3 regions of the Dehalobacter sp. DCA genome follow, and region 2 is predicted to be linked to each of the others. Evidence: riboswitches for the same ligand, from Rfam matches in the RefSeq annotation. Region 2 holds a riboswitch; each other region holds the start of a gene.

What was found. Region 2 has a riboswitch for cyclic di-GMP ahead of DHBDCA_RS08175 (HD-GYP domain-containing protein). Riboswitches for the same ligand answer to the same signal wherever they lie in the genome.
Region 1: it holds a riboswitch for cyclic di-GMP, as region 2 does, so the genes downstream of both, DHBDCA_RS05950 (zinc ribbon domain-containing protein) here and DHBDCA_RS08175 (HD-GYP domain-containing protein) in region 2, are expected to answer to the same signal.
Region 3: it holds a riboswitch for cyclic di-GMP, as region 2 does, so the genes downstream of both, DHBDCA_RS05175 (glycoside hydrolase family 26 protein) here and DHBDCA_RS08175 (HD-GYP domain-containing protein) in region 2, are expected to answer to the same signal.

Annotation. Positions count from the first base shown of each region.
Region 1 is NC_018866.1:1,265,484-1,268,764, reverse strand. It holds gene DHBDCA_RS05960 (hypothetical protein) at 1-245, shown strand, start outside; partial or broken gene fabF (beta-ketoacyl-ACP synthase II) at 366-1,505, shown strand; cyclic di-GMP riboswitch class I at 1,690-1,778, shown strand; partial or broken gene DHBDCA_RS05950 (zinc ribbon domain-containing protein) at 1,958-2,638, shown strand; partial or broken gene DHBDCA_RS05935 (IS110 family transposase) at 3,144-3,281, shown strand, end outside.
Region 2 is NC_018866.1:1,703,147-1,706,427, forward strand. It holds gene DHBDCA_RS08165 (DUF3795 domain-containing protein) at 1-386, opposite strand, end outside; gene DHBDCA_RS08170 (iron chaperone) at 443-832, opposite strand; cyclic di-GMP riboswitch class I at 939-1,024, shown strand; gene DHBDCA_RS08175 (HD-GYP domain-containing protein) at 1,120-2,181, shown strand; partial or broken gene DHBDCA_RS08180 (CoA-binding protein) at 2,242-2,556, opposite strand; partial or broken gene DHBDCA_RS08185 (IS3 family transposase) at 2,634-3,281, opposite strand, start outside.
Region 3 is NC_018866.1:1,104,748-1,108,028, reverse strand. It holds gene DHBDCA_RS05185 (ATP-grasp domain-containing protein) at 1-407, shown strand, start outside; gene DHBDCA_RS05180 (glycoside hydrolase family 26 protein) at 512-1,513, shown strand; cyclic di-GMP riboswitch class I at 1,596-1,671, shown strand; cyclic di-GMP riboswitch class I at 1,770-1,845, shown strand; gene DHBDCA_RS05175 (glycoside hydrolase family 26 protein) at 1,859-2,821, shown strand; gene DHBDCA_RS05170 (YveK family protein) at 3,032-3,281, shown strand, end outside.

The sequences.
Region 1 (3,281 bases), 440 kb from region 2:
GTGAAAGTGAAGATCTTGTTGTGGCGGCTGGCGGTAGAATAGATTTCGTGGAATTTATACATAGCTCCAGTCACAAAGTTGCCCGGTTTGTCGAGAGGAAATTTAACTGCAAATCAATGGAGACCGCCCCGAGCTTCCCAGGAGATCAGTCAAAACCTCTTCCTATTGGTGAAGTTTCCCAGCGTCATGCGGCAAAAGCCGCTGGTTATACCAAAAGCTTTTCTCGAAACAATTCTGTTATCTAGAAAATACAAATAATACGGAGTTAATTGAGGCAAATTGAGTAAAATTTAAAATTGTGACTGTAAAAAAAGACGAAATTACTGAATATGCTCTGCGCCTCATAAAGCACAAGCGGAAAGAGCGGAATAAAGAGGATTTCTGATTCGTCTTTTTCGGAAATTCCTTCCCGTATTGCCGGATATATCGAAGATTTTTCTTCCAAGGATTACTTTGATGGAAAAGAGATAAATAGATATGATTTATTCATCCAATATGCTTATGCGGCAGCAAAACAAGCAATTGAAATGGCAAATGTACAGGATATAAATTTTAACAAAAACAGAGTCGGTATCTATGTAGGCTCAGGTATTGGCGGTATTAAGACAATAATAAAAAATCACGAAAAATTTATGACCAGAGGAAACAGGCATGTTTCCCCTTTTATGGTTCCTATGATGATCGGCAATATGGCAGCGGGTATTATAGCCATTAAAACAGGCTTTACGGGGCCAAGTTTTTCTCCGGTATCGGCTTGTGCAACATCCAATCAGGCTATTGGAGAAGCGTTTTTAAGTATCAAGCACGGCTATACAGATGCGGTGATAGCTGGCGGATCTGAAGCAGCAATCAATACATTTGCATTTTCCGGATTTACCAATATGCATGCGATGTCCACAAATAATGAGAACCCAGAACAGGCAAGCCGTCCCTTTGATAAATTGAGGGATGGATTTGTAATGTCGGAAGGTGCGGGAATTTTATTCCTGGAGGAATTGGAGCATGCCCAAAATCGCGGAGCTAAGATACTTGGTGAAATTGTTGGATACGGCGCGACTACTGACGCCTACCATATTACAAGCCCCGATTATCAAGGGGCAGAAGGAGCAATGAAATCAGCGATTGATATGGCAGGAATATCACCTAAACAGGTCGATTATATTAACGCACACGCAACAGGTACTCCAGAGGGAGATAAATCTGAAACAAAGGCGATTAAAGCATTGTTTAAAGAAGATGCCTACCGTATAAAAGTCAATGCTACAAAGTCCATGACAGGTCATTTATTTGGTGCAGCTGGAGGAATAGAAGCTATCATAACTTTGAAAGTTGTAGAGGAGGGCATGATACCTCCTACGATCAATTTAACTGTGCCAGATGAGGATTGCGATTTGGATTATGTGCCTAATAAGGCAATCAAACATGAAGTAAATTATGCCTTATCAAATGGTTTTGGATTTGGTGGCCATAACGCTTCATTGCTCTTAAAAAAGTATATCAAATAGAGTTTCTGGACGATGATGACGTCCAATGTTTGATGACCGATGCTGTGGATATCGGCAATACCGTAAACTTTTTATATCAGAATCTAGAATATGTTTGAATCTGCAGTATGAACTTTGCCACGATATACACCAAGGGTGGCATCAACTGCAATTATGCGGTATTTTAAAAGATTTAAAAAACAAATAATGTTAAGGGCAAACCTGCCTAAAGGCAGGGACGCAATGCCGTAGGGTCTAAGGTGCTCTAAACATTATGACAGCCTGGTTACCGTGAGATTACATGCGTCAAGACCTGCCCATTTTTGCAGCAGGTCTTGATTTTTATGTAAACGATAATAAATTTTTTAGAATATGCAAAGGAATGAATTTTTGTTTATGTTATAGATCTGCGATGTTTCACACGGCATTTATTATCTATAATTGCCTGTATTGTTGCAGTTGCGATCTAAAGTACCACAGAGGTGCTGCCGTTTAAGCGACAGAGAGACAAGGGTCAGCTTCCTCAATACCTTATTGAGGACAACCATGAACCCATTATCTCACATGAACAGGCGGAGGCGATCAGGGAAATCTTTGAATACCGCAGAAAGCAGATGGGGATGGACGATTCGGAGAAATACCAAAGCCGGTACGCCTTCAGCAGCAAAATCTTATGCGGAGAATGCGGCGGTATATTCCGAAGGCAGAAAATTTACATAGGCAAGCCTTATGAGAAAATTCAATGGTGCTGCCGCCAGCACATTTTGGACAACACCAAATGTAGCCAAAAGGCAATCCGAGAGGATGACGTTCAATGGGCTTTCGGCATGATGTGGGGCAAGCTCAAAAGCAATTATACCGAAATCCTCACTCCCCTGCTGGAAGTGCTCAAAAAGCTTCGAATGGACGAGCAGCAGGAGCAGGAAATCGGGGACTGCAGTAACAGAATCATGGAGCTTACAGAGCAGGGTCATATACTCAGTAGATTGGTATCGAAGGGGTATATCGACCCTGCAGTATTTATAGAGCGGCTAAACACCCTGAATGTAGAGCTTGCCGCTATAAAAAAGAAAAGAAGCCAGCTTCTGGATAATAACGGCTTCGACCGAGAGATCGTCGGAACAGAGCAGCTGCTGGAACTGATCAGAAACAATGGGGCTGTCTCATAATGATGTCAAAGGACATTCATGAAAAGACAGCTTCTTTTCACTTTCAAGCAAAAATAGGAGAGTAAAATCAACAGAAGTAATTGCTGATTTTACTCTCAACTTGTTTTTAGGAACACCAAAAAGAGGATTCTTTGAATCGTTCTAATAATTTCTTTATTAAGGGGCCCGCAGATCTACGCAACCTCTATTTCATGCAATAGACTGCCACATCTATAATTTTGTATTTTAAGGTGGCCATGTTTTCTCGACGTATCAGACCCCCATGCCGCTTTGCGGCACCACTGATGAATAAAAATTTTGTCCATACTACTACTATGGCTGGCGAAGGTAGGTCGAACTTTCTTGGTGTCGCGAGCCCGCGTATCAGACGGACCACAACGACCCGGTGCATCGCAGATTGTTGCTCCCTCGGGAAGCACGCAGGGCAGAATAACCCCTATTGGTTGTTGCACCTGCCTTAAACAAAACCAGTCTAAGGAGAAGCTATGGTATGGAAGTCTTACATGAACGTTGTTGCGGGTTGGATGTGCATAAAAAGAGTATCACAGCCTGCATCATCACGAAAGGAGATTCGAACATTTGCAACAATGACTCGGAATCTGATCGAACTTGTGGACTGGATCAAAAG
Region 2 (3,281 bases):
CCGTCGTTGTAATTCGTGATTAGTTCGCCTAAAATTTTGTGTTTTTCCGTCAGTTCTTCAAGATAATTTTGAAGGTCTATTTTAGCCTTGGCCTGATCCTGCAATACATTTTGATAGGATATAAAGGAATCGGCCTCGCTTGGAGCCTGATACCTCTCACATGGATAGACACTGCATTCAAAACAGTATTCAACATTTTGATGCTTTTTATTACAGGTAATTACGGCACAGGAAGGATGCTTCAAAAAAAAGTCCGGACCCCCGCAGCCGGGGCACTTTGAAGAACCGTCCGTATGAAAGCGCGGACAGAGACAGCAATTCAATCCGCATAATGAAAAGTCGGCGCATTTTCGCCTGTATTCTTTACTTACCATTGATTTAACCATCGCATGCATCTCCTGATAAACATTTTTTAGCATTTCCCAAACATTAAGGGCCGTATCTAAACATCGCAGCACGGAATTCTTCTTGGGATATGCGCGTTCTCCGCGACTCTGTACTTCACGATCTTGCTTATTAACTCATACGGAATAGGCTTATTTAATGGGAATTGTACCGATCCTTTAGCTCCCTTATAACCGGCCAGTTCCTGTTTAAAGGCTTCAATCCCGCTTGGTGTCGGATAAAATCCAATGTGGTTTTTGAATGCTGCGAAATGAACGAGATTACCGTTCAGTACAAACGTAGGCATCTGATAGCTTATCTTTTCCACTGCGTCCGGTGCTGCTTCTCTTATCACATTTCTAATTGCTCTTAATATTTCCTGTGTCTCATCAGGGAACTGCAAAATATACCCATCAACTGATTCATGAACCACTTTATCCGCTCCCATTTTTAGTTTCTCCTTTAAATTTTTCCGAATAACCCCTGTAGAACCTGAAAGCGATGTGCTACAATAGTTCTATGACCGAAATATCAATCGAATAGGGATACAGGAGCAACGACAATGGCAAACTTGGTGAAAGCCAGGGACGCAAAGCTATGGGTCTTCCAGAATAATTCTGATGACTGCCAGGCCACCGAATCCGCTCAGGTTTGTTTTGAATGTCGCCATGCAATCTGCTGGTGATTTTTTTGTTGCTTCAGCTAGCACTGATTTATCGGAAAGGAAGATTACAATTGCGTCAGGTAAGTGTAAACCGGCTTCAAAAGGGAGACGTATTGGGACGAACCATTTTCTCGCATAACGGCCGTTCATTACTTGGGAAAGGAGTCACGCTGACCTCCCCCTATATCGAGCGGCTGAAAGAGCTGGGCATCAGTATTGTCTATGTGGACGATGACGAAACGAAGGATATTGTTATCGAAGATGTCATTTCCGAGGAAAACAGGCGGGAGGCAATGAACTCCATTGAGCATTCAGCGGAAGCGGTACGAATCGGTAAAGACCTCAATGGTTTTCAGGTAAAAAAGACGGTAAACAACATCATCGGAGACGTTCTGTTTCAAGAGAAGATATTTCTGAGCCTGACAGATATGCGGAGCTATGACAATCAAGTTTATGCGCATTCAGTCAGTGTTTGTGTCCTTGCGACAATTTTGGGCAAAGCTTTGGGACTGGATAAAGATACCCTGGAGGCGCTGGCGGTAGGGGCTTTGCTTCACGATATAGGGACTGTCAAGCTGCCAAAAGAGCTTGTCGCCAAACGTGAGGCCTTTACTCTGAAGGAAAATGACCTATATAAGACGCATACCGTACATGGATTTGAAATACTTCGGAACAAATCGGAATTAAACTTATTGAGTGCGCATATTGCTTTGCAGCATCACGAATGGCTGAACGGAAACGGCTATCCCCGGAAGCTGTCCGGCCGGCACCTCCATGTCTTGGCTCAAATCGTAGGGCTGGCCGACTTCTATGATAATCTGGTCAATGATGGCCCGGGCCACTCCCGGATCGTCCCGCATGAAGCCTGTGAAATTGTGATGGGATGTGCGAACAAGCTATTCTCCCAGCAGTTGGTTGTAACGTTCTTAAAGCATGTTGCGGCCTATCCGACCGGCTGTACCGTTAAGCTCAATACAGGTGAAGTTGGGATTGTGGTTGACCAAAATAAAAGTTTGCCGATGCGCCCGATTATCAGGGTATTAATCGCCGACAAAGGGCTGGCCCATGTCCAGGCTAAGGAATATAACCTTGTCGAAGATCTTACAACCTTTATTGTATCCATTGTCGAGTGAAGCTGATCCATTTCTTGAAAAAAATTGCCGGCTCAAATGTTTTTTGAGCCGGCTAACCTACTATTTTGGAAGTTTTCCAAACACCTTCAGTACGGACCGGTGGAACGAATGAGGAAACGATGGTTCTGCAAACATTAGGACGCATTGGTCATGGATGACGTTTATATGATTTTCCGTACAATAGTCTATAGCCTCTTTGGATTCAGCCCCCTGCTGAATCCAGATATGTTTGATTCCAGCTTCTACCGCGTCCCTAACGACCTTATTGGTTTGGTCCGGAGGGACGACGATCACTGCACCGTCGGCTTTCTGCGGCAAAGACTGAAGGTTTTCATAGCAGATCTCGCCGTCAATACTGTCCATATTAGGATTTACGGCAAAAACTGACCTTGCCTACGTTTGGTAGACACGGAGAAACCCTAAATAATTATTGTTTTCATTGAATTACGCAATCATGCTGCATCATGCACCTTTAATGGCGCTATGTAATCGTTGGAAGAATGAATGCGATTGCGATTGTAAAAGAGCTCAATGTACTCAAATACTGCTGATCTTGCTTCATCTCTGGTCTTGAAATGCATGTCATTAAGCCATTCTGTTTTCAACTTACCCCAGAATGATTCCATTGGGGCATTGTCATAACAGTTGCCTTTGCGGCTCATGCTGCAAACAAAGTTCTTTTCCTGGTATTAGTTTCTGGTAGTTATGACTGGCATACTGTACACCACGATCTGAATGTAAAATGAGTACCTTCTTTAGGTTTTTTGCGACCGATGGCATTCCTTAGAGCCGATATCACGAGTGACGTTTTCATACGGCTATCCATTGACCAACCGACAATTGAACGGTCGTAAAGATCCAGAATCCCTGCCAGATAGAGCCAGCCCTCATCCGTAGCAATGTACGTGATGTCTGAAACCCATTTTTCATTGCGACGGGATGCAGTGAACTCACGGTTAAGTATATTTTCAGCAACTGGCAAGTTGTGACGTGAGTTTGTGGTTGCTTTGTATTTCTTAATCACCTTTGAACGAAGGCCGTTCTCCCGCATCACTTTGGCAACTGTTGTCTTGCAGGCCAATTGCTCTTGAGGCAGCTCT
Region 3 (3,281 bases), 600 kb from region 2:
ATGAAAATATCTATCTCATGGAAGTTGGACCTCGCAATGGGGGGAATTTAATTCCCCAGGTAATTAAATATGCTACCGGAGTAGATCTTACTGATTATACAATAAAAACTGCAATGGGCGTAAATTGTTCAGACTTAAAAATGGTTGAAACCAAAGGCTATTGGTCAAGCTATATGGTGCATTGCAGTCAGAGTGGTGTATTACAAGATATATGGGTTGATGAGAACCTACGTAAAAATATTGTGGAATTTAATATGCAATACAGATCAGGAGATCAAATTTCAGCATTTACTGGATCCAACGGTACATTGGGAACGATGATATTAAAATATGAGTCTCTGGAAGAAATGCTTAGGAAGATGAATTCAATGGACCAGTATGTAAAAGTCAAAGTTAAGGTAAAATAATAAAGATAAAGAAATAGATTATTATTCCAATTAATATTGAAGCATGCTATAATGTATCGGAGTGTAGATTTTATTTTGCTTGGGTGATATTGAAAGGAGTTATAATGAGAAAGCCAATATCTCTGATACTTATTACTGTTCTTGTAACTTTTACTATTTTTCTCTCTTGCCTAAATAACAAAATCAGCTTAGCGGAAACAAATAGAGCTGGAGAGACATCTCTTGTGGCTAATTCCTCTCAATCTGCTGAATCAAACACGTTGTACGGGGCATGGATGGGAACATGGCCCTCTGCAACGGACAGAAATATTGAAAATTACAATATTCTTTCCAATCATCATTGTGGGGTTATTCATTCATTTATCTATTCATATCAGAATATGGATGACTGGGCCGACTTTATGGATTATACGAAAGAACAAGAAGCTATTAACTTACTAACCATTATTTTAGTGAAAAATAATGGAAAGCAATACAGTACCGTCGATATTAATAAAGGAGAACTGGATGCATACTTTACCGAGATTGCCAAGCAACTAAAGAATTGGCAGGACGGCTCTGAGATTTGGTTTCAACCTTTGTATGAGGCAAATGGGTACTGGTTTGGCTGGAATATCGGAAATAGCAAGATTAATACCAATGAAACATACAGAAATGCCTATCAACGTATTGTAACCATATTCCGCGATAATGGAGCAACTAACGTAAAATTTGTGTACAATGTCAATTACCAAAATAATGGGGAAGGGGCCTCCTATATGGGGGCTTATCCCGGTGATAACTTTGTTGATTATGTTTCAATTGACGGATATAACTGGGGAACATCACAGTCTTGGAGCAAATGGCAAACATTTCGGCAAACATTTGATGCTGCTTACACTGCACTGACAAAGGGCTCAAACAAACCGGTAATTATTACTGAAGTAGCTTCAACAGAAAAGGGCGGCAGTAAAGCTGACTGGATCACCGATATGAAAAAACAAATTGAGACTGGAGCTTATCCAGAACTGAAAGCTGTAATTTGGTTTAATGACAATGGCAATTCTGAAGAGATGGATTGGACAATTGATACTTCAGAGTCTTCATTAGCCGCTTATCAAGAATAATAAAAATTATTTAGTAAATATATTGACAATAATAAAATGATATGACAAAATATAATCAGATGATTGTCGAATAAAAAGCTATTACTGACAATGGCAAACTTGCTGAAAAGCAAGGACGCAAAACTAAAGGGCCTGTAAAATGGCAGCCAGTTACCAAAAGTAGTTTTTTGTTGTTTGAAAAATGAAATTGGAGGTAATCATTTAAGTCTTTAGGTAAAATACGGCCGACGATTACCTGAGACAATAAAGCACTCTCAAACGATAAAGGCAAACCTGTCGAAAGGCAGAGACGCAAAGCTAAAGGGCCTGTAAAATGGCAGCCAGCTACCGAAAGGAGTTTTTTTAATGAAAAAGTTTATATCTGTATTTCTATTATTTACCTTTATGTTTTTAGCACTTTATACACCTACTGCTGATGCCGCAGCAGCAAGGAAGGCTAGAACACCGGGAACAGCAACGGCATCGACAACGGTAATGACTGGAGCCTGGCTGGGAGAATGGGCTTCGTCGGGAAATACAGCTATTCAGGATTTTAACGCACTGGCTAACCATCGCAGTGAAGTAATTCACACTTTTGTTTATTCAACACAGGATGTGAGCCAATGGGAAGATTTTATGGATGCCGCTAAAAGTGAAGGCGCAATTAACTTGATCACCCTGCAATTGAAGAAAGATGATATGACAGATTACAATACTGTTGAGATAAACAATGGCAAGTTGGATGAATACTTCGCCACAATTGCCCAGCAGTTTAAATCTTGGCAAAATGGTACGGAAGTTTGGCTTCGTCCGCTGCACGAGGTTAACGGAGATTGGTATGGTTGGTGTGTTGGAAATAGCAACGTAAATACCAATGCTTCGTACAAGAGCGCATACCAAAGGATCGTAAAAATATTCCGTGCAAACGGTGCAACAAATGTTAAGTTCGTGTATAACGTAAATTATCAAAATAAAGGAAGCGCCACTTATATGGGAGCATATCCTGGTAACAATTATGTGGACTATGTTTCTGTGGATGGATATAACTGGGGAACATCTCAGCAGTGGAGCAGTTGGCAAACTTTCAGACAAGTGTTTGATGCGCCTTATAAGGCATTAGCAAGCGGTTCTACGAAGCCGATAATCATTGCAGAAATTGGTTCGTCTGAGCAAGGTGGTAGTAAAGCTGCATGGATTACGGATATGAAGGCTCAGATTAAGGCAGGAGTGTATCCTAGACTTAAGGCAAATATTTGGTTTAATGACAATTATGATATGGATTGTGCGATCGATACTTCGGAATTTTCACTTGCAGCTTTTCGAGGATAAGAAGACTGAAGACGGCCAGAAGATAACAAGGATTATCCCTCTAATCTTCTGGCCTTTATACCATAAAATTTAGAAATAAATTATTTTTTTTGCTAAGCAAAAGAAATAAAGGGAAATCCAATTATTTATGGAATTTTATCCTATTACACCTTTTTTACGTTACATCTTTCCATACAATATAATCATCAAACCATAAGATAGTGAGAGAGGATGGATAGAGTGGATTTCCAAAGTGTATTTTTTTCTATGATAAGAAAATGGTGGTTAATTGTACTACTGGTAGCCGTAGGCGGGGGAGCCGGTTATCTGACCAGTCAATTAACAAAACCGATCTATGAAGCTGATACAAAACTATATATTCAAATTGATCAAGGTATGATGAATGAATCCTTCGTAGAGCAATATTCAAAAATCTTATCCAGCAGGACGATTACATCGGTAATAACTAATGATATTAAAA